3 regions of the Priestia sp. FSL H7-0729 genome follow, and region 1 is predicted to be linked to each of the others. Evidence: riboswitches for the same ligand, from Rfam matches in the RefSeq annotation. Region 1 holds a riboswitch; each other region holds the start of a gene.
The links. Region 1 has a riboswitch for cyclic di-AMP ahead of MHH93_RS01130 (3D domain-containing protein). Riboswitches for the same ligand answer to the same signal wherever they lie in the genome.

Region 1 (7,946 bases):
GGACTTGCAGCAGCATGTGAAGATCGGCCATGAAATTCAAATTGTACAGCGTCAATCGCCAGCGAGCTGCCTGATTTTTCGTAGGCATAGTAAGGATGCGCCATAAGGGCAACATCACAGTCATCGAACAAGCCTGCTTCCGCCATCGGAACTTTGGCACCACGTGTCTCTTCTGCGGGTGTACCAAACACTTTAATCGTTCCACCTACTTCATCCAGAATGGCTTTCAGCCCAACGGCAGCTCCTAGACTCATCATGCAGATCAGATGGTGACCACAAGCGTGACCGATCTCCGGCAAGGCGTCATATTCACACAATAGTGCAATGGTAGGACCGGGTTTGACAGCGGTATAAGTCCCAATAAAAGCAGTCTCCAGTCCAAGAATAGGAGCCTCTACAGTGAAACCGTGGTAGACCAGTTCTTCTTTCAAACGGGCAGAAGCGAGATACTCTTCATTTCCCAGTTCAGGGTTGGCACCGATATATGATGAAATGGCTTTAAAACGGGAAGCATATTGATCAATAACCGTCAGAATTTGTGATTTGTTAGATGTCATTAGTAAACTCCTTATGCAAAAATGAAAATAATTCATTGATTATATCATGTTTGCTTTATTTTTTCAGAAACAAGTCAAGATTTGTAATGTTAAAATGCATTGCATAATCATGCATTGTACTTTATAATGACTCAGTCATCAACATGAGAAGCATACAACGTATTGTAAGGGGAGAGAACAAGGTTGAAATTGATAAGTCGTTACACCATGATGCTGTTGACCTTTGTCGTTCTGCTGACGACTGCCGTTCCTGTGGCGCTTGCAAGTGGATCTACAGATAATTCAAGCAGTAAAAAGCTGGTGCTCGGTACAAGTGCCGATTTTGCACCCTATGAATTCCATAAAGTAATTAATGGCAAAGATGAGATCGTTGGTTTTGATATTGAGATCGCCAAAGAGATTGCCAAAGATCTTGGCGCTGAGCTTGTGATTGAGGATATGGGCTTCGACGGTCTTCTGCCTGCATTGCAGAGCGGGCGTGTTGATCTGGTAATTTCAGGTATGACTCCGACGGATGAGCGGAAGAAAAGTATCGATTTTTCCGACACCTATTATAAATCAAAACAAGTGATTATGGTTCGCAATGTGGATAAAGACAAATATCCAACCATGGCAGAACTTGAAAATGCGAAGATTGGCGTTCAGAAAGGCTCGATTCAGGAAACGATCGGACAGAGTATTCCAGGAGCGAAACTTACTGCGCTGGATAAAATCTCGGATATTGTGCTTCAACTGCAAACAAAACGCATTGACGCGGCAATCGTTGAAGATACCGTTGCTGCAGGTTATCTAGACGATATCATTGGACTTGCTGCTGCTGTTCCGGACGAAGAGCAAGCAGAAGCAGCAATCGGGATTCGTAAAGGTAATACCGAGCTGCTAGCTGCAGTAAATGGAACACTAGAGCGACTGAAAAGTGAAGATAAAATCAATCAGATGGTGACGGACGCCAGCCTCTTGATGGCGGATAAAGCGAACAAATCACAAAATATTTTCCAAGTATTCTGGGAATATAAAAGTTTCTATGCTACAGGTGTAGGATACACACTTCTGTTGTCTGCACTTGGGGTTATCTTCGGGGTAATTATTGGATTGATCATCTGTTTGTTCCGTTTGCATGACGCTGCAATCTTGCGCTGGATCGGTACGGCTTATGTTGAAGTGATCCGTGGTACACCGATGCTGGTACAGCTGATGATTATTTACTACGGTTTTTCCCTGAGCTTTGGCATTAACTTCACTGCACTTCAGGCAGGTATCATTACACTTTCAATCAATAGTGGTGCTTATCTGGCAGAGATTTTCCGTGCAGGTATTCAAGGTGTGGATCGTGGTCAGCTGGAAGCAGCCCGTTCCTTGGGGATGGGCAGAGGAGCAGCAATGCGTTATATTATTTTACCGCAAGCCTTCAAAGCTGTATTGCCGGCAATTGGTAATGAATTCATAACCATCATCAAAGAATCCTCCATTATCTCCGTTATCGGTATGGTGGACATTATGTATCAGGCAAGTGTAGTCAAAAACATTACGTACCAAGGCTTGAGTCCATTTTTGATTGCAGCAGCCATCTACTTTGTAATGACGTTCATTTTGTCCAAGCTGCTGGGACGACTGGAAAGGAAGTTGAGTGCAAGTGATAGACGTTAGACAATTACACAAATCTTATGGAAATAACGATGTGCTTAAGGGCATTAACGTGACGATTGGCAAAGGTGAGGTTGTCGTGGTCATTGGCCCTTCCGGTTCAGGAAAAAGTACATTCTTGCGTTGTCTGAATCTGCTGGAACAGCCTACCTCGGGTGAGATTGATTTTGAAGGCGTGTCAATCACCGATCCGAAGCACAACATCAACGCAACTCGTGAGAAAATGGGCATGGTGTTTCAGCATTTCAACCTGTTCCCACACAAAACGGTAGAGCAAAACATTACAATTGCTCCAATTAAAGTGAAGAAACAATCCACTCAGGAAGCGGAGAAAATTGCTGCTGATCTGCTTAAAACTGTGGGCTTGTACGATAAAAAAGATACATTCCCGAATCAGCTGTCCGGTGGACAGAAGCAACGGATCGCCATTGCTAGGGCATTGGCTATGCAACCGCATGTGATGCTGTTTGACGAGCCCACATCGGCACTGGACCCTGAGATGGTCGGTGAGGTACTGGATGTCATGAAACGTCTTGCAGAAGGCGGTATGACCATGGTCATCGTGACACATGAGATGGGTTTTGCACGTGAAGTGGGAGACCGTATCCTGTTCATGGATGGCGGGGTAATTGTGGAAGAGGGAACACCTGATGAGGTGTTTGGAGCACCCAAAAATTCACGTACACGTGATTTTCTTGCGAAAGTACTCTAATTATAATGATTACATAGCGTTACTGACTTCGAGTCGGTGACGCTATTTTATTTGTGTAATAATAACATCCAGGATTCGAAAAAGTAACTATTCTGTTACCAAATATATAGGGGACATCTCGCTCAACAGTTTTAGAGTATTCAGTATTCTTACACCTGTTTGCACATGTTAAAACTATTTGGTAAGAATTACTACAAGTTCAGGTTACAAAATTGTGATATATTGAACTCTGCCGAAACTTCCGGACAGGGAGTGCGGGGGATGTAACGATGCAGATTGTGCAGGGGGAAGATCTACAGCACACTGCTTGGGGTGAATTAGGGGTACATATCGTTTCAAATGTAATGATGAACCTATAGGGTGGGCTCCTCATCCGAATCCGACAACTAACTTCGCAGGCATAATGAGGGAGGAAGACCATGATTAACAAGAAACGTATAGCCAAAACAGCAGTAGCATTAATGACAACAGCAATGCTCATTCAAGCCGTTCCGGCTCACGCCGATTCAGTTCATGTGGCCAAAGAGGGGGATACCTTCTACACCTTATCGAAACAATACGGAGTAGCAATCAACACGTTAGTTAAAGCAAACAACGACATCTCGCCTTACAACATCTATGGTGGTTTGAAAATTACGATCCCTGGTAAGGCAAACAATGTAGCTGCCGCAGCGACGGAGAGCAAGACCCAAGCCAAAACGGTTACCGCTGCAAGCTTGGACGTGAACACAGACAACAAAGTGGTTCAAGCCTGGGGTAAAACATTCGATTACAGCAAAGCTGTGAATGTGAAAGCAACGGCATACTCTGCAGATCCGTCTGAAAATGGAGGATGGGGTGCTGTCGATTATTTCGGGAATGATCTTGAACTGGGCACGATTGCAGTTGATCCAAGTGTGATTCCACTTGGAACTAAAGTACTGGTAACGGGTCACAGCCATCCAGGATTGCCAAAACAGGCTTTTGTAGCCACAGCACGTGATGTGGGCGGTGCAATCAAGGGTCACCGGATTGATATCTTCATCCCGGGTAGCAAGCAGTCTGTAAGCACGTTTGGTTTTCAGGATATCGAGCTGTACATTCTGAAGTAGAGCGTAAATTACATCTAAAATGAATTCAAACAGGGTGTCTGCCAATCGCTAAATTTGCGGTTGAACAGGCACCCTTTAACATTTGTAATCTTGTTCAGTTACGGTTCACGGTATCCTAATCTTTGGCCTTTGGCAATCCCAGCATTTCGTCCAAGGTGACCAGTTCATATCCCCGATTACGCAGTTCCTCAATAATTTCTGGCAAAGCCTCAATCGTTCCGTTTAGATTAGATCCTACACCGCCTCCTGCATGTTGCAGAACGATGGAGCCAGGTTTGACAGCAGACAGGATGTTATCTCTCACCTGCTCCTTAGAAAGGCCTTTCCAGTCCAGTGAGTCTACGTTCCAGTTCACAATGCTATAATGTTGTCTGGCAGCCCATCGCAGCTGCTCCTCATTAATGTCTCCATAAGGCGGGCGAATCATCTTGGGCGTATATCCCGCCAGCCGTCGAATAATATCCCCGGTATGTAAAATCTGTTTGCGAAAGGCATTCATCGACAGCTTACTGAATTCCGGATGATTGTAGCTGTGATTACCAACCATATGCCCTTCCTTAACGATGCGTTTCACCAGATCGGGATGTTTCTCAGCTCGACTACCTACGATGAAGAATGTAGCTCTAACATCGTATTTCTTCAATACATCGAGTACCTGTGGAGTAAAGCGTGGATCAGGCACATCGTCAAAAGTCAGTGCAACCTTCTTCGTTGAAGGACCATTGGTTTTGAACGTATCGGCATATTTTTGACGTAACTGTCCCAATGTCAGTTGTTCTTCTTCCCCAGAACCTGAACCGGATACCGATTCACTTGGCGGGCTTGAAGAATCCCGCGATGAAACCGGAGCATGATATCCTCCGAGAAAAATAACGATAACCATCAGCATGATGAGGCGTATACGCATAATAACAGCCTCCTTTTCCAAAATGACGTTCTTCTTGGTATGCCCGGGCTCTCCATAAAATATGCGTAGTGTGAGAAGTTTCATTGTCTATTTATCCCATGATGGCCATAATTCCTCCATATATAACATATAGAAAAGGATAGGTGGATAGGATATGAGTACATATGATTTGAAATCCATACGTTTACAGGTGATTGAAGCAGGTGAAGATAAGGTTTTTCTCGTTACCGGAGGAAAGGCACATATTGGTGCTGTAGCTACGTTCTATGTAGACCATGAGCGCGTCAGCGGGACGACGGTACATATTCCGGGTCATAAGGAGCAAGAGTTGTGTGAGCGGCTAGCCCGAAAGGCGGCTCTACAGTTGAAAGTAACAGTCACGGTAATCATGGGTATCCATTTTGATTCCATCACGCGGATGCAGATTGATGAAATCGTGCAGACTGCAGAGAGGCTGATGGAGGATCAACTGAGCAAAGATAAAAGATCTTCCTGAGAAGATAAACGAACTTCCTTATATAAAGAGCAATCGCAAGTTTTTATTTTATTTGCTAAAATTGAAACGAGTTGTAGATTGTTGCGTATGTATGTTTATATACGATGTAATATCGACTAGGAGGAATAACATAATGTCCATTTTCAAACGTTTGCGTGATCTAACCATGTCTAACATCAACGCCATTATTGACAAAGCAGAAGACCCAATTAAGATGACGGACCAATATATCCGTGACATGCAAGAGGACCTGGAAGATGCGGAGAAAGCAGTAGCTCAACAGATCGCCATTGAGAAGAAATTCAAGCAGCTATTCGAAGAGCAGGAAGCTCTGGTGAAAAAACGTGAAGAGCAGGCGCATACGGCGGCACGTGCTCAAAACCTGGATCTGGCCCGCAGGGCTTTGGAAGAGAAAAAAGCAGCTGAAGAGAAGATGGCTGAGTACAAAACCAGCTATGATCAAAACAAGGCTTCAGCAGATAACCTGCGTGGCAAGCTGGACGAGATGCGTAAGCAATTGACTCAAATGAAGAACAAACGCGAAACACTGGTAGCCCGCTACAATGCAGCAAAAGCTCAAACGGAAATCAACAAAGCGTTGAATGGGTTTGGTTCCGATACTGCAAGTGCTGGTATGAAGCGCATGGAAGAGAAAATGATGCAGATGGAAGCACAGGCAGAAGCAAGCAACGAAATGTCTTCCAAAGGTAAGTCCTTGGATGAAGAGTTCGAGAAGTTGGGTAAGGATCAGGCTGTTGAAGATGAACTCGCAGCATTGATGAAACAGTACGATAATAAGAATTAATACCTTGTAAGTCAGCAGGGTTGACCAGCGGAGGAGAAGAGTGTTTCTCCTTCGCTTTTAAATGCGGTTCATGTTGAGATGTGGGGGCTGTGTAAATGGATTTGAACATTTTGGCGATGCTGGTCTGGACAGTATCTGGTTCGGTTTTGCTGTTTGTCTTGATGTATGTTGATTCACTGTTCACGAAATATAAGGATTTTGCTGAAGTTAAGGCTGGCAACATGGCAGTTACCACTCGTATGGTGATGAAATTATTTGCACAAGGGTATGTACTCGCTACGTCCATTTCTACGGCGGGTCATCTTGGTGAAGCATTATTGGTCTCCATTGTATCCTTTATCATTTTGTTGATTCTGGAGAGTGTTGTACACTTTATGATTCGCAGATGGGCCAATCTGGATCTGGATACCGGAATACAGCAGGGGAAGACCGGATACGGGTTGTTCTCTGGCGCTTTACATATCGTGGGCGCACTGATTATTGCAGCTTGTTTATAAGATAAGGAACAGGAGTAATTCTCATGAGTGTATGGAAACGAATTAAAGGAATACTAACGAAACCTGAACCACCGCAGGCAGAGAAAACCATGCTTCAGCTTGCACCCGGTGATATATGTGAGGTTTCTCTCGTCACTTATGAAGTCGTTGGTCGAGTACAAAATCGCGCTCGAAATGCAGTTGTGCTCACGCTGCAGGATGGTACCGCATTTCGATATTTGCATATCGAAGAACGGGAACTCACACGTTACGCCCTATATACACCCATTGATGGCAGGCTTGATGCACCTGATGAAGTACCTACATTGCTGGATCTGGATGGACGCGCATATCATCTGGAGGAAGAGTATGGAGGAATGGTATCAACAGCAGGCAGAACGCCCTATGGCCAGGCTGGAGAACAATTAGTATGGCAGTATCAGTCCGATGATAATATGCTTCTTCGCGTGGAGTGGCAAGACAGAAGATTTACACTGTATGAGGGTGAGTCCATTCTTCCTGCGGATATCAAAGTGATTCGTTCGAGCTAGGAGAGGTTCCCAATGAAAAAACACTTGGCACATGGATTAAAATTAATGCTGGTCCTCAGCCTTGTGATGTCTCTGTTGTCCGCGTGCGGAGCACCTTCTGTTCAGGACACATACCCGCTTGAATCGGTTAACGGCAGTGGTAACTCAACGTCCTATGTGTACCGGGCTTCGGACCGCACCGTTCCAGAAGTGGCCCAGGAATTGTCTGACCAAAGGCAACCGGATCAGATCTCTGCAGAGAACACAGAGCGTATGTTCCTCGTGTATCAGGACGAGTATTATCACCTGCAACAAGATCCGAACAAGCCGGAGGATACCTTGGTTGAGGTGGACTCGAAGGAATATGTTCGGCAGAACTACGATTCATCTTTTTTACAAGGTTACCTCACCGCTACATTAATTGGTAATCTGTTCGATTCTTTTGGCGGACGAGGTTATGGCAACTATCGAGGATATACCAATAAAGAAACATATAAACCGAGTGCAGGATCTTATCGAGCACCAACAAGTAATGACAAGAAGCTTGCTCCACCCATTACTGTTGATCGGAAAGGTACGATTACAAGGCGCGGAAGCGACAAAGATTCAAGTGTGGGATCTGGCGGAGGGTTATTCAACCGCAACAAGGATCAGAGCAAGGGAACCATTGATCGTAACAAAAGCAGTGGTGGTCTGGGCGGATTGTTTGATTCACCTAAGAAATCCTA
Region 2 (7,946 bases), on a different contig from region 1:
GTACGGCTGTCGACAAAGAAGAGGCCCCGCTCTTTGCATACATCGAGCACAATGGACATGATGCGTTTGTCCGAAGTAATTTTGGAACCCATATGATTGTTCATGCCAATCGCGTAAGGCACATCATCGATTGCTTTCTCCACGCGTGAGCGGACTTCTTCGTCTGTCAGATTGGATGTGATTGCACCCGGGCCCAGCCATTCAGGTCTTCCTTTTTTGGGTTCCATGGGCATGTGCACAATTACATCCATTCCCTTTTCATGTGCAGCTATCGCATCTTTCTTCGTTGTCTGCAAAAAAGGCATAACTGCTACCGTTAGTTTAACTGGCATCGCCAGGATCTCCGCCGTACCCTTCATGTCGTTACCAACATCATCGATAATAATCGCTAACCGTTTGTGATTCGATGTGGATTCTGAAGCGGCCGCTGTTTTCCCTCCTGCCGATATGCCTGCGCAAATGACAATCAACAATGCCATGCAACCTGCAATGAACCGATAGTAGTGCTTTCTCTTTTCCTTCATCATGATTCCCTCCCCGTAAGTTTCTGTGATCTCATTGTTTGATATTGAAGGGAGTAATATGTAAGCCAAAGCCTTCCTTAAAACAACATTCCACCATTGGAGACCTCTATCTTAGCCGAGAATCTACAACATCCCACTCTTCACCTTTCTATTCAGACAGGAACTGTCATTGAACCGTAGAAAAAAGAGATTAATTAGAAGAAATACTGTAATTTGTCAGGTTTTCAGTATAGGAATTATTTAGTAGAATCAACAAATGAAAGAAGTTAGTGTGTTTTATTTCTTTCCTATGATTTGTGGAAGGGGGTTTTGAAAGGGTTTACATAAAATAAATGCAGACTATCAATTCTTCTTATTTGTTACCCTGGTCGCGGTTTCTCTATGTAACCATTTACCATTATCGAGGAGGATGACAGTAATGAAATTCAAATTCAAAAAAACGATCAATGTTTTATTGGCCTGCTTAACAGCTCTGCCCCTCATGTTAAGTCCTACACAAGTTTCGGCGGCAAGTGATGCCAACATTAATTTGTCCTCGGAAAAACAACTGATCAAGGGTTTTGGGGGTATTAACCTTCCTGCCTGGATTGGTGATCTGACGCCCGCTCAGCGTGAAACTGCTTTCGGTAACGACCAGAATCAGTTAGGCTTTTCAATTCTCAGGATCTACGTCGATCCAGATTCTAATAACTGGTATCGTGAAGTTGCCACAGCCAAACGGGCTATTGAAAAGGGGGCTATCGTATTCGCATCCCCTTGGAATCCTCCGAGCAGTATGGTTGAAACATTCAACCGTAACGGGGATACAAATGCCAAACGTCTGAAATACGACAAGTATGCCGCATATGCGCAACATCTGAACGACTTTGTATCCTACATGAAAAATAACGGTGTAGATCTCTATGCCATTTCGGTACAAAATGAACCGGATTATGCTCATGACTGGACCTGGTGGACTCCACAAGAGATCCTTCGATTCATGAAAGAAAATGCTGGTTCCATTCAAGGTACCAAAGTCATGGCACCTGAATCCTTCCAGTACTTAAAGAACATATCTGACCCAATCCTGAATGATCCGCAGGCCCTTGCCAACATGGACATTCTGGGAGCACATACGTACGGAACCCAGATTTCGAATTTTGCCTACCCTCTCTTTAAGCAAAAAGGAGCTGGCAAAGAACTGTGGATGACTGAGGTGTATGTTCCAAACAGTGACAACAATTCAGCAGACCGCTGGCCTGAAGCACTAGAAGTTTCCTATCACATGCACAATGCCATGGTAGAAGGTGATTTCCAAGCCTATGTGTGGTGGTACATCCGCAGACAGTATGGTCCGATGAAAGAAGACGGTACCATAAGCAAACGCGGGTATAATATGGCCCATTTCTCCAAATTTGTACGTCCTGGCTATCTCAGAGTGGATGCAACCAAAAACCCGGATACGAACACATTTGTTTCTGCCTACAAAGGGGATAACAAGGTCGTTGTCGTAGCAATTAACCGTGGAACTTCGGCCACAAGCCAAAAATTCGTTCTGCAAAATGGTAATGCCTCCACGGTGTCCTCATGGGTTACGGACAGCAGTCGCAACCTGGCAAGTGCGGCCTCGCTTAACGTATCCAATGGGGCCTTCACGGCACAGCTCCCGGCTCAGAGCGTAACAACGTTTGTTGCCAACATTACTGGCGGGAATAACGGCGGAAATACAGGTAGTGGCACTACTTATGAAGCCGAGACCGGAACAACTCTTACGGATGCTACCATTGAAACGATCTACCCTGGTTACACTGGCTCCGGGTATGTCAACTTCAATGCAACGACTGGTTCAGCCATTCAATGGAACGCCATTAACAATACGATTACAGGTACCAAAAACGTAAAGATTCGTTATGCGCTGGAAAGCGGAACCCGTAACCTTGACATTTTTGTTAACGGAGCCAAAGTCATCAGCAACGAGTCCTTTCCGGCAACAGGAAGCTGGTCCACTTGGGTTGAAAAAACAATACAGGTCCCCATGAACACGGGAACCAATACCTTGAAAGTTGTAACCACGGGAACCGAAGGACCGAATATTGACAGCATTAATATTACCGCAGCACAATAAAGGTCCGTCAGACTAAAAAGATAATATCAAAAAAAGCAAACAAAAAAGACTCCTTAAGCGTTAGCTTAAGGAGTCTTTTTATTAGATGCGGTCGAGAGGACTCGAACCTCCACGGGGGGTTAGCCCACACGGACCTGAACCGTGCGCGTCTGCCAATTCCGCCACGACCGCATATTGTATCTCACTGACCAATCTCAGCGACAAGAAATAATATATCATGCAGAATCTATCATGTCAATACTGAAAATAATAACATGAAAGCCCGAACCAGACGTCCATGTCGATTCGGGCTTTACCTTTAAATGCTCATTGTTATAAGTTCATTAAAGCGAATGCAACGGATACTACAAATTACAGCTTGGAAGGCCAGTTACCATACCATGCGTAACCGCCTCTTCTTTCTTTATCAATCTCACTTAATTTGTATTTAACTACCCCGTCACGACCAATAAAGATTGGTTTATCCGTTCCGATCTCATAGAAGCGTGCCCAAATCGGTGCCGCTTTGGAGTCAGCGATAATTTTGCTATCTCCATTGGCTCTTTCATACTTGTAACCCGTAATTTTCACCTTGTTAAACCATTCCTCCGCTCCTTTAATGGATGCGGTAATTTTGGCGTTGGCAGGTCTCGTTTTCAGGAATTTAACAATCGTTACACTCTCTCCAGCTGTCAACGATGGTACTTCGTAGATTCTTGCGCTCGCCGGTTTAAGGGAACTGGAATCATGTTGTTGTCCCCACGCTGTCAACTTGCCGCCTGAAACGACTTGTGTATTCAGAATCGCCTCCACACCTTTGGCAACTGAATTTTTACTGCGATTGGCAAGTGTACTGTCGATAAACGAGAAATCACCTTTGCGTGATGCTACTTCATCGAGCATGATCATCACATTAATCATGGCATCGTCATTGTAAGTGATATGTTTGTGATATCCGGAGCTTTGATAGACTTGCGGCCATCCGCCGTTCGAATACTGCATATTGATCAAAAAGTTAATTCCTTTGATTGCAGCTGCGGAGTAACGCGGATCATTCGTCTTCTTAAATTCTTTCGCCAATCTTCTAATTTCTGAGTATGTAGCCTTGTTGTCTATCGTGGACTTCGCCCACTCTCCGCTTGTTTGTTTATAATCTTTTCTCCAACCTCCATCCGGCAGCTGGTTCTTCAAAATATCAGAAATACTCGCTGTGGTTCCCGATGCATCTGCAGCAGATACCGTCGCTACAGGGAAAACTGCCATTCCAACTGTTGAGAACACCATGGTGCATGCCAGGACAAAAGTAACTATTTTCTTCGCTTTCAAATGTAACACTCTCCCATGTTCATTTTAATAAAACCCAAAGTTCTACCTTACCTATAAGCCAGTCCCTACACCTCCTTCATTTGAATGTATAAACCAATAAAATCTATTTTCATCCAATATGTGGTGTGGATAATGAGATAATATGCAAAAAATATATTTTTGTCAATATATGCAACTTAATCAATATAATCTCTTTAATTCTACATAACGGAATAGTTCTTTCAACTCATGACAAACCTATTTATTTATCCAAATTCGTCTTAAACGAATCAATAATGACGTTTTTGTCATGAATGATACCCAAACTTAATCCCTTCTTGCCTAAAAAAACTGTAATTCCGATAACATTGGGGCACTAAGAAGGGTTTTAAATGGGTTTGACAATTACGCATTTATGCAATATAGTTTCAAATAGTTACAAAAACTTAATTATTCATTTGCCGAGTTTCAGATTTGAAAACGGGGGAACCATTTTGGGTGAATTATTCTTATACATAGGAAATATAGGGAACCTTCTACCGAACCCTTAGCTAACTCCGTAGGCATCGAAGGGAGAACATTGATTTTGAAAAAACTGATTATCTCCATTTTTGGAGCGGCTGTACTATTTACATCCGGGGCAACAAGCACAGAGGCAAGCAGTATTAACTCCGTAGTGAACAACATGACAGGTATACCTTACAAGTGGGGTGGCACGACTCTGGCCGGCTTCGATTGTTCCGGGTTTATGAGATATATTTTCAACAAATACAGCATTGAATTGCCACGCACTTCGCAACAGCAAGCCAAAGCAGGTACTCCGGTAGCCAAGAGCAATGTTCGGACAGGTGATCTGGTGTTCTTTAACACAACAGGCAAAGGCATTTCACATACAGGTGTTTATATCGGCGGCGGACAGTTTGCTCACGCCTCCAGCAGTAAAGGTGTAAGCATCACGAAGTTATCGAATCCATACTTCAATGACCGCTACGTGACAGCACGTCGGGTAACTGGACAGTTTATGTATGATAAAATGTTGGGTAAAATGTAGGCAGGATAAAGAAAGAGGAGGTTCCGGATCAATTCGGAACCTCCTCTTTTTGTTTGTCTTCCCTTTTATGAGAACAGTCTTTGACTACCCCATCTGCACTTAATGCAGCGCCTTCTGCACTCGCATCGCGCCCTGAGACAAGGCATGTCCGCCGCCTACAGCTCCGGCCACAGCAACGGTCTCCATAATCTCCTGATCTGTAGCGCCCTTGGCACGGGCTTCTTCTACATGGTAGAAGGTACATACCTCATTGTTGGCGAACAATCCAATGCCGAGCGCAATCAGCTGTTTTGTCTTGGCATCAATCACACCAGGTTGAAAACATTCTCCCGTAAACTCATGATACGACTTGACCACACCTGGCAGCACATCGCTTAATGCTCCAATCTGATCTTTGTAGGCATGAACTTTATCATTCATCAATGTCATGGCTTGTAGCACACCCTCTCGGCTATAGTTACAGATCTTCCTCACTGTACCTATCTTCTCTCCCGAGCGAGACAATTATGCCAAGTAATCATGGTAATTCCAAACATTTAAACGCTCACGGTTCTGCCCTGGTACTAGTTGTTACTCACCAAGTGGGCTCTGGCGCGGTTCGCTGAATAACTGATATCGGTAACCACGATCCAACTTGACGACACGTCGATTCTGACGACGGATAAGTACCTGCTCCCCATCCCAGGCAACAACAATCCCGGTTACATCGTTCGATTCCAGCTCGTCCCGTACTACTCTGACTTTCTCACCTGACAGACGCAGGGCATCCAATTGTGTATCACTAATCATGCGCATGGCTCCTATATTCCAAATTTATTTACAAAAAGAGACCTAAATGAAAAGTCATTTAGGTCTCACGTGACTGTATTGGACTGTCATGTCATTCGAAATTATGTCCCGACTGAAAGTTACCGCTGCGCGTGCTCTTTGCTGTCGTTCTTCTCGAACCAAAAATCAAGCACTTTGGCGGACATCACACGTTCTTCAAGGTACTCCACTTGATGCGGTGTAAATTGTTCTTTCCAAGAGAAGGACAACTCTTCGCATAAGCCTACAATCGTCAGTAATTCTGACCAGGCAACGTAGCGTTTGTACCAGAAAAATTGAGGATGTTCAATCATATAGGGATAAAGGTCATCGAATTCCGTATGTTTACAATCCAGGGCACGTTCAAAATGAACTTTCGATTCCGCCAGCTTATCATTAAAAAATTGTTCTGTTGCCGGTTGGTTCCCCATGGTGTTGCCTCCTCTCCCTAACATAACCCCATTATAAATGAAATCCGCGGTCATGCAAAGGCATAGTTCAAAAAATAGGCCCTATTCCTTTAAAATGTCACATTTCGTTATCGTCAAATTGTACCGTTCCATCGTTCAGAGAACGAATGCGTACCAAGGCTTCCACCGGAATCCCCTGTTCACGAATCGTGCGTGCACCTGCCTGGAAACTTTTCTCGACCACAACGCCGAATCCGACGAGTTCCGCACCGGAACGCTCAATTATTTTGATGACGCCACGAGCGGCATCTCCATTGGCAATAATATCATCAATGAACAAAATACGGTCATTCTCATGAATGAACTCGCGTGATACCATAATGTCCGTTACAATTCCTTTGGTAAAGGAAGGAACACGTTCACAGTAAGCATCAGGATCAGCCAGAAGTGTTTTTTTGCGACGGGCGAATACAAGTGGCACCCCAAGTTCATACGCTGCGGCAAACGCAACCGGAATCCCTGAGGATTCCACCGTGATCACCCGAGTCACTCCACTTTCACGAAAACGGGCAGCGAACTCACGTCCCATCTCCATTGTTAATGCAGGATCAATCTGATGGTTCAGCAGACCATCCAGCTTCAATACTTGATCCGAGATGACTACACCCTCTTGTAAAATTCGTTGTTTCAATAATTCCATGATTTGACCTCCCAAGCCTATCCTATGAGGTAAAAGTATCATATATCTATCTATAAGTTCAAGCGAAATTGCCTCGGCACTGTCCTTGGGACGTATTTCAAGCCATAGCTCATTATCGATTGTCATGACTTTCGTGGGTCAAGCATACCTTGTACCATGGTACCCGCATGTCCAAACTAAACAGGGGCCTGAGAGGGGAAACACATGAAACAGGCATTTCGGGTGCTGCAGATCGCATTTACATACATCGGAACGGTTGTCGGAGCCGGCTTCGCTACAGGCCAGGAAATTTTGCAGTTTTTTACCCAGTATGGCAAATGGGCCACCGTCACCATAGGCTTATCCACCATGCTCTTTGTCTGGTTAGGTACCAAAATGATGCTGATTGCTCACGATACCGGGTCCCGCTCTTATGAAGATCTGAACAAACATCTATTCGGCCACAAGGCGGGCAAATGGATCACGTGGGTGACCCTTCTCATTCTCATTGGCGTGAACAGTGTCATGCTTGCCGGAGCAGGTTCCGTTTTTGTCGAACATCTGGGTTTGCATTATCAGACCGGTCTGATCGTCACACTTGTAGGCACATATCTGCTTCTCGGTCGGGGCATTCAAGCCATCCTTCAAATGAATAGCATCGTTGTTCCCATGATGCTCCTATTATCTCTGCTTATGATCACCAGTACCATCCATCATCCAGGTGCTTCCCGATTCATCACACTGACCACAGACTCAAACCCTATGCAAGTGTGGCTGTCTCCACTGCTGTATACTTCATTCAATCTGGTATTAGCCCAGGCTGTTCTGGTGCCTGTTGGGAACCAGATTCGCAGTCGGAATGTACTGAAGTGGGGCGGCGTACTCGGTGGAATTGGGGTAGGTTTCATGCTCATGGCAGCTCATTTTGCAATGTCAGCACAGATGCCGGGCATCATCCAATTCGAAATCCCGATGGGCAGTATTGCCTTCCAACTTGGATGGGCAGTGCAATCTGTATATGTATCCCTTATTTTCATGGAAATATTCAGTACCTTTGTAGCCGATATCTATGGAATGACCTTGCAAC
Region 3 (7,946 bases), on a different contig from region 1:
GCGTACCATCAGATCTTTGGTTATATCGTTGTTCAGGGGAATGACTTTGGAGGCTTCGGTTATGCAGGCATTCATGGCTGAATGCAGGTAACCAAGGACCGCTTCCTCGACCGGGATGTCGAGGTGATGGTTAATCCAGGCGTGAACAGTGGAGAGGCAGCCAACCGAATCATATTTGGCGAAGATCTGTTCGAGCTGGCTGAAATCAATCCAGGGGTGCAGAGCGCGTGCCAGTCTGATCAATCGTTTTCCCATGGCGGCAGCTTGTTCTCTGAGATCTCCAGGAGTTCGCTGAACGTGGACCAGTTTATCGATCAGAGCTATCCGCCATGTATCCTTGTGATCTGCTGCGGTATAGATGCCTTTGATGGCCATGCCTTCAAGACGAACAATGCTGGGATGCAACTGACAACGCATGAATGATTCGAGATCTTCAGCATTACGAATGGTACCCTCCCTGATATGGATATCCATGCCGAAGGAATGGGTAAACCCTCCAACCTGAATAGAGGAATCAAGCAGTTTGACATAATCGAGCAGCTTATTCCCACGGTTCACAATCATTCGCCTCCTGTGTTCGTTAAATGTCATGTTAAATGACATTTATATTCCTTTTTGTTAACTTTATGTTTGGAAATCCGAATTATATGATAGTTATCATCCCATAAATGTCCGCTTTTTGTCAATAGTATCTGTTGAATTTAATGAATAGATTCTGATATTTAATATTTGTGTTATTTTATATAACCTATTGTGTTATTTGTGTGGCGAAGTGCAGGGAGGACTATATATAAGGAAGGACTACATATTAATGAATCAACAAGATCGGCTCTAGCCGGAAAAGAGGGGATCAAATCTAAGGATATGCAGTTCATGGATAAACATGACGAGAATATGCGTTTTTTGAGGAAAATGCCTGGCTGAAAAAGAAGGTTTAAAAAATACTTTACTTTTATTTCTGAACCCGGTATAATCAATTCTGTTGCCGATTATTTACGACATGCGGTCGTGGTGGAATGGCAGACACGCTATCTTGAGGGGGTAGTGGGCGTATGCCCGTGGAGGTTCGAGTCCTCTCGACCGCATCATATGAACGATGAAGAAGAAGCTTTCCTTTAATGGAGAGCTTCTTTTTTTGTGTCTTTTCGAACAGTCGGGTATCCAGGGGTGAGAAAAAAGGCCATCCATTCCCGGGGGTAATGGTGCTCTACCTTCCGGCACGGGTGGCCAATGTACTATTTTTGCAGCAAATTCTTGATATCTTCTTCAATCTTGTCAGGTGTTGTTTTCGGAGCATAACGCTTAATTACCTGTCCGTTCTGATCCACAAGGAATTTGGTGAAATTCCATTTGATTGCTTTGGAGCCAAGCAGGCCTGGTGCTTCTTTGCTAAGGTGCTGGAAGAGAGGGTGAGCGCTTGAGCCATTCACATCAATTTTCTCAAACATCGGGAAGCTTACGCCATAATTCATCTGACAGAACTCGGCGATATCGTCGGAAGAACCTTTTTCCTGTGCAAATTGGTTGCTTGGAAAACCAAGGACTTCAAACGGGGCATCTTGGAACTTGTCTTGCAGTTCTTGCAGACCTTTGAACTGAGGGGTAAGTCCGCATGAGCTTGCGGTATTTACAATCAGTAACACTTTATCACGGTAGTCGGACATTTCAACTTCTTGGCCCCGAAGGGTATTGACTTTGTAATCGTAAACTGTCATCTAATCGCCTCCATGATATCATCTGATATCTCTTATTATATTGGATGCAATTAAATAATGCAAAATTAATATGGTGTTAAAAGAACCAAAACGGGCAAGTTGTGCAGAATACGTGAATGAAATGCGAAGTGACTTTCGTCAGAGTGAGAATTAGATAGCCTTGAAGAGATGGATAGAGTATAACCATGTTGTAAGCGTTATTATGGATCGGTATTGGCGAAAATCTGTCGATTCGGTGATCTGTACGGACTTTACACCGTCATGGTACGGGTGTATGATTCATAACGTAATTTCAATTTAAACTAAATTGTACCTGAAAAACGAAACAAACGATAATATCGCTCGATCTGATCTTAAGATATACGAACGATGTTTTAATCGCTGAGTTTCCATTCAGTCATGAGTGGGAAACGGGGGAACCAACAGAATGCGCTGTCCAGGACAGTAGGCATTCATGGGGTGAATTTTCCGGTGACAGCCGGAAATAGGGCGACTCTCGCGCCCGAATCCGTCAGCTAACCTCGTAAGCGTTAAAGGGAGAGGCAACAAGCCGTACGCTGGTTCATGGTGTTTTCGCCATGGATTCTTTAAGAAGCGTTCGGGAGGCCTTGGTCCCCCACGCTTCTTTTTTGTTGTCTTTTCACGCCAAGGGAGGAACGAATGATGGATACTGAGATGATCTTAGTGACTGCTCCAAATGAAGCAGGACGCAAATTTATCAAATTGCTGATGTACAAAAAAATGCCGTTTGCCGTTCTAACCAACAGTGCAGGGGAAGAGCGCAGACTCCGTAGAATCGGGGTAGAGCATGTCATTCGCATGAATACGGCTGCAGCTCAAAAATGGTTTTTGCCGCAGGGCAGCGTGGGCAACGTGTTTATTTTTGAGAACAGCCTGAACCTGACTTGCCGTTATTTACAGATCTGCCGTTCATGGACATCGAAATCCCTGTGCGTCATTACGGAACAGAGTCATCCAAAGGGCATCTATCGGGGCATGGGCGCAGACCGGATTGTATATTCACTCAATGGGGAAGTCGGCTTTCTCCTCAATGGTTAATGCCATAGCTTGTGATTGCTCAGGTGTAAGGTGCCTGTTATAATTGAATGTATCGATAAACGGAAATTTGAGGAGACTCATGCAAGATGGTGAGTCTTCTTTTTTATGCTTACAAGGAGGAATTGGCGTGCCGGATGTAGGTGGATTAAAGTGGTTGTTTTTTGATGTTGGAGATACGCTGGTGGATGAATGGGAGCCGGTTGATGATATTATCGGACAGTTCGTCCGCGAAGCCTGTGCTTTGGGGTATCCGGTAAAGATTGAGGCGGTACGCGAACTGTTCGCGAACTGTTACCAAAGTTATGAGCAATGGCCTATGAGAGTGGCGATTAGCACATTCGTTGACGACGAGGGACACCAGAAACAGATTCAGGACAAGCTGAAGTTTCAAAAAGATCTTGAACGTCCTTTTCCTTCAGCGGATTCCGTTCTCCAGCAGTTGTCACGGTATTATCGCATTGGCATTATTGCCAATCAGAGTCCCGGAACGGAAGAGAGACTGGAGAGTTACGGACTGCGGAAGTATGTTGATGTTCTGGCCTGCTCGGCTGAAGAAGGGGTGTCCAAGCCAGATCCGGAGTTATACGCGGTGGCCCTGAAACAGGCAGGATGTACGCCAGAGGAAGCCGTCATGGTCGGGGATCGGATCGATAACGATATTATACCTGCTCGGAAGCTGGGCATGCGTACGATTCGAATTATGCAAGGTTACGGAAGATTCCAGCCAGACCGATCGGAGGACGAACGTGCGGATTGGACTGTTGATTCATTGGATCAACTCCTGCCGTTACTGGTGCCGAATCAGGATTAGGTGATTATTAATAAAAGAAGGCTGATCAATCTGGTATCGAATACCGGAGTTGATCAGCCTTTTTAGTATTTTATCAATAAGAACGTGATTAGAATAACCGGATCGTTTGAATGATCAGATAGATATTCAGCACCACGATAATCGAGGCAATGACCCATGAAATGATGTTGAGCCACAATTTGTTGGCGAATGCCCCCATGCTTTTTTTGTCACTCGTGAACATCACCAGGGGAATTACCGCAAAAGGCAATTGAAGCGACAGCACAACCTGGCTCAAAATGAGCAGTTCTTCTGTGCCGTGTTCTCCTGCAATCGCTGTGACAATTACCGCCGGGATGATGGCGATCAGACGTGTGACCAGTCGGCGCAGCCAAGCTGGAATTCGAATGTTCAGGAAGCCTTCCATCACAATCTGTCCAGCGAGTGTCCCTGTAAGGGTAGAATTCTGACCTGATGCTAACAACGCCACACCGAACAGGATACTTGCAACCGTTGTACCCAATAGAGGTGTCAGCAGATGGTAGGCATCTGCGATCTCGGCAACCTGTGTCATGCCGGCACTATGGAATACAGCAGCGGATACAATCAGGATGGCCGCATTGATGAACAAGGCGAGTGTCAGCGCGATTGTAGAGTCCATGGTCGAATAACGAATCGCTTCTTTTTTGCCCTGTGGTGTCTGTTCGATCTGACGCGTCTGCACAATGGAAGAATGCAGATACAGATTATGCGGCATCACGGTTGCTCCTATAATACCAATGGCAATATAGAGCATGGCAGGGTTCTGCAGGATCTCCACATTTGGGACAAAACCATGGAGAACACCGCCCATATCCGGTTTTGCCAGGAACAGGTCAATCCCGAAGCAGAGGGCAATGGTCGCCATCAGCACAATAACGAGAGTTTCCAGGGCGCGGAAGCCTTTATTTTGCAGCACCAGAATCAGAAGTACATCAACTGCGGTGATGATAACACCGTACAACATGGGGATGTTGAATAACAGCTTTAACGCGATGGCAGAACCGATGACCTCAGCCAGATCGGTAGCTGCAATGGCAAGTTCGCACAGGATCCATAACATCATGACAACAGGCATGCTGAAGCGTTCACGACAGGCTTGAGCCAGATCCCGTCCAGTGACGATGCCGAGTTTTCCAGCCAACGATTGAAGTACAACGGCCATCAGGTTCGAGAGCAGGATGACGGATAACAAGGTATACCCGAACTGCGAGCCGCCTGCGATATCTGTTGCCCAGTTGCCGGGGTCCATGTAACCTACGGCAACGAGGTATCCTGGGCCAACGAAGGCGAGAAATTTTTTCCACCATGCAGCATTCTGCGGAACTTTCATGGAGCTATGCGCTTCTCCAAGGGAAGGGGCCATGCCTGCAGTAGACAATGATTCTCTTGAAGGAGCGTTGAACGGATTTTTTTTACTCATACGATAATCACCTGACTTTGGAATATTGATGCGGGACAAACCGCGCATGATATATCTAAATTTTTATGTTTATTGTTACATTGTACTCCTTCAATAATTTTTGTCTAGTGCAACTTTTATGTATTAACACAAAATTTCGGTTCTAATTCGTAAAAGCCCCTTCGTATATTACCCAACCTCAGGAAAAATACAGCCATGGTGTTAAAATGCATGAAAATAATAAAGTTGTAAAAGCTGATAAAGATACAACTTGCGTTTCAAAATGAGCCAGAAGTTTAAATTGAAAGCAAGGCAGTTAAAAACTATATGGATAAGGGAGAGATTCTAAATGGAAGCTTTATATACAGCAGTAGCGACAGTTAAAGGTGGACGTACAGGTTCGGTGACTTCTTCGGATGGCGTGCTCAAACATGATCTGAAAATGCCCAAAGAGCTTGGTGGTTCCGGTGGTGAAGGTACCAACCCTGAACAGCTCTTCGCCGCTGGATATGGAGCATGTTATGAAAGTGCACTTGCCAATGTAGCACGTAAAGCAGGTGTAAAATTGGAGAATGTGGTCGTTACAAGTAACGTATCCATTGGTAAAGACCCTGCGGATGACGGTTTCCAATTATCTGTTCGTCTGGACGTGAGTATGCCTGGTGTCGATCACAGTCAAGCAGAAGATCTGGCGCGCAAGGCACATGATTTCTGTCCGTATTCCAAAGCGACACGTGGTAACATTGATGTTGTATTGAACGTAGTCTAAGATTCGACTCCCGCAAGTAAAGGGGAACATATAGAGCAGGGGTATTTCTGATACCTGATGTTCGATTACAAAGCCCTGCTGGCAATCGGCAGGGTTTTGTGTTGATTATAATCTAAGGACATGATGCAGGAGATCAGATGCCGGATCGCGTACTATTTTACATAATTGCACTCCCACTTCATGCTACACATTCCATAAAGGGGGAACGAAGATGAGTATTGAAGAGATGATCGAGCGCCGATTTGTATGCACGAAATGCAGGGGCACGGATTGTAACATTAAGGAAGTTTCCATGTCAGGAGCTGGCCTGAGCAAGATGTTTGATATACAACATAACCACTACCTGTTCGTGGCTTGTGCTTCCTGCGGCTATGTTGAAGTATTTGATCCGGATGTTTTGAAAGGTAAAAAACAAGGGCAAGTAGGGACGATTCTGGATATTCTGTTTGGCGGGTAGACATGCGCGAGTTGACATTGAACTGAATTTTCTTTAATATAACTTAGTACTGAGTAGTGTCATTGCATGAACCAAATTTGAATTAAACAGGTGATATCCATGTCTTATAGACCGCGTATTGCAGATTTAGAATTAGCTTATGGTAACAAGGAAGACGGATTGTACGAATTCAAAATGAATTTGGTAGACGGTACAAAATGCCGTGTATTCTACTCCCGTTCTCCCGAATGGAAGATGACCAATATCAGCCGTCTGCAGAAAACGCCTTGTCCAGTATGTCGCAAAGATTTCATTTGCAAATGTATGGACCAGTGGGCAAGTGACCTGCATCAACAAATGATCGATGACCAATGGATGGAAAAGGCAATTGCTGAGTAATTGTCGGACAAGATACGAGCGTGGGCACAATGCCTGCGCTCTTTTTCTTTATACTTCCCATTAATGCGTGTTCAAAAAGAGCGGTTTGCGGACTTTTTGAACTACTTCTAGAAGTAATATTTTTAGAATTAGGAAACAAGATGGCTCAGATTGGGTAAGTTACTCTAACCGCAACAATAGGAGGCAGCCAATATGACAGCAAATCAAACGGATGTGCATCAGGGACATCCCATCGTACTGGTGGATGGCGTCTGTCACTTCTGCCAGGGCTTAACCAAATGGATTATCAAGCGTGACCCGGAAGGGAAATATCATTTTGCCTCGCTCCAATCCGATGTAGCCAAGGAACTGCTGGCGAAGGGTAATTTATCGACAGACAGTATGGACACTTTTGTTCTGATTGAAAATGGAAAATACTATACACGCTCAACCGCCGCACTGCGATTGGCAAAAGGTCTGAAGTTCCCTTATCCATTATTATATGTGTTCATTGTTGTACCGAAATTTATTCGTAATGCAGTCTATAACTGGGTTGCTCGCAACCGTTATCGCTGGTTTGGCAAGGATGAAGCATGCATGTTGCCTACACCGGAGATCAAAGATCGATTTTTATGATTAATAACGGAAATAATTGGGTAATGACTACAGATCATATCTATTTTGGGAGGACAATAACTTGAAGAAGTGGACTACATTATTTATCGGGGCATTATTAGCAGTAAGCTTGGCAGCATGCGGTAACGACACAGATAACACGGCAACGCCGCCAGCGACGAACAACGAAACGACGAACGAAGGGAATACACCTGCAGAGCAGCAGACAAAAATCCCTACCTTGGACGAGCTAATTACCAAAACCAATGCAGCAACGAAAGAAATGAAAAGCTTCAGAACTGAAGCAAACATTGATCAGAATCTGAAACTGGATGCTGGTGAACAGTCCCAGGATCAACAGGTTAAAACATCGCTCAAGATGGATATTATCAAGGATCCAATGATGATCTATCAAGAGATGAATATGGAAATGTCGGGACAGGAAGCTCAAAATGTGAAGCAGTATATCACTTCGGATAAAATCTACTCCCAAGTTGGGGATCAATGGGTCACGATTCCTGAAAATCAAACTGCTGCATTGATTGAGCAGATGAAAGCAAGCATGAATCCTGAAGGCGAATTAGAGCAATTCAAAAAGATCGAAGAAGATACTGAAGTAACCGAAGAAGGCGACAATTATGTAATTAACGCTGACGTATCCGGTGATAACGTGAAAGAACTGGCCAAAGCCGTAATGGAGCAAAATGGATCGGATGCTCAGATGCAAGCCATGCTTGATCAGA

Region 2: it holds a riboswitch for cyclic di-AMP, as region 1 does, so the genes downstream of both, MHH93_RS18620 (C40 family peptidase) here and MHH93_RS01130 (3D domain-containing protein) in region 1, are expected to answer to the same signal.
Region 3: it holds a riboswitch for cyclic di-AMP, as region 1 does, so the genes downstream of both, MHH93_RS06705 (HAD family hydrolase) here and MHH93_RS01130 (3D domain-containing protein) in region 1, are expected to answer to the same signal.

Annotation. Positions count from the first base shown of each region.
Region 1 is NZ_JBBOTQ010000001.1:251,679-259,624, forward strand. It holds gene MHH93_RS01115 (M20 family metallopeptidase) at 1-557, opposite strand, end outside; gene MHH93_RS01120 (ABC transporter substrate-binding protein/permease) at 741-2,204, shown strand; gene MHH93_RS01125 (amino acid ABC transporter ATP-binding protein) at 2,191-2,913, shown strand; cyclic di-AMP (ydaO/yuaA leader) riboswitch at 3,134-3,330, shown strand; gene MHH93_RS01130 (3D domain-containing protein) at 3,333-4,004, shown strand; gene MHH93_RS01135 (polysaccharide deacetylase family protein) at 4,120-4,911, opposite strand; gene lpdD (prenylated flavin chaperone LpdD) at 5,066-5,407, shown strand; gene MHH93_RS01145 (PspA/IM30 family protein) at 5,541-6,212, shown strand; gene MHH93_RS01150 (DUF350 domain-containing protein) at 6,308-6,709, shown strand; gene MHH93_RS01155 (DUF4178 domain-containing protein) at 6,733-7,239, shown strand; gene MHH93_RS01160 (DUF4247 domain-containing protein) at 7,252-7,946, shown strand, end outside.
Region 2 is NZ_JBBOTQ010000008.1:134,063-142,008, forward strand. It holds gene MHH93_RS18600 (divergent polysaccharide deacetylase family protein) at 1-527, opposite strand, end outside; gene xynC (glucuronoarabinoxylan endo-1,4-beta-xylanase XynC) at 943-2,628, shown strand; tRNA gene MHH93_RS18610 (tRNA-Leu) at 2,715-2,799, opposite strand; gene pelA (pectate lyase) at 2,980-3,933, opposite strand; cyclic di-AMP (ydaO/yuaA leader) riboswitch at 4,362-4,493, shown strand; gene MHH93_RS18620 (C40 family peptidase) at 4,499-4,963, shown strand; gene MHH93_RS18625 (carboxymuconolactone decarboxylase family protein) at 5,063-5,392, opposite strand; gene MHH93_RS18630 (hypothetical protein) at 5,534-5,752, opposite strand; gene MHH93_RS18635 (hypothetical protein) at 5,872-6,201, opposite strand; gene MHH93_RS18640 (xanthine phosphoribosyltransferase) at 6,299-6,880, opposite strand; gene MHH93_RS18645 (YkvI family membrane protein) at 7,085-7,946, shown strand, end outside.
Region 3 is NZ_JBBOTQ010000002.1:94,435-102,380, forward strand. It holds gene MHH93_RS06690 (urease accessory protein UreF) at 1-558, opposite strand, end outside; tRNA gene MHH93_RS06695 (tRNA-Leu) at 1,003-1,085, shown strand; gene MHH93_RS06700 (glutathione peroxidase) at 1,236-1,715, opposite strand; cyclic di-AMP (ydaO/yuaA leader) riboswitch at 2,085-2,260, shown strand; gene MHH93_RS06705 (HAD family hydrolase) at 2,376-2,774, shown strand; gene MHH93_RS06710 (HAD family hydrolase) at 2,902-3,585, shown strand; gene MHH93_RS06715 (Nramp family divalent metal transporter) at 3,674-4,969, opposite strand; gene MHH93_RS06720 (organic hydroperoxide resistance protein) at 5,355-5,774, shown strand; gene MHH93_RS06725 (zinc ribbon domain-containing protein) at 5,986-6,231, shown strand; gene MHH93_RS06730 (hypothetical protein) at 6,331-6,609, shown strand; gene MHH93_RS06735 (thiol-disulfide oxidoreductase DCC family protein) at 6,802-7,224, shown strand; gene MHH93_RS06740 (DUF6612 family protein) at 7,286-7,946, shown strand, end outside.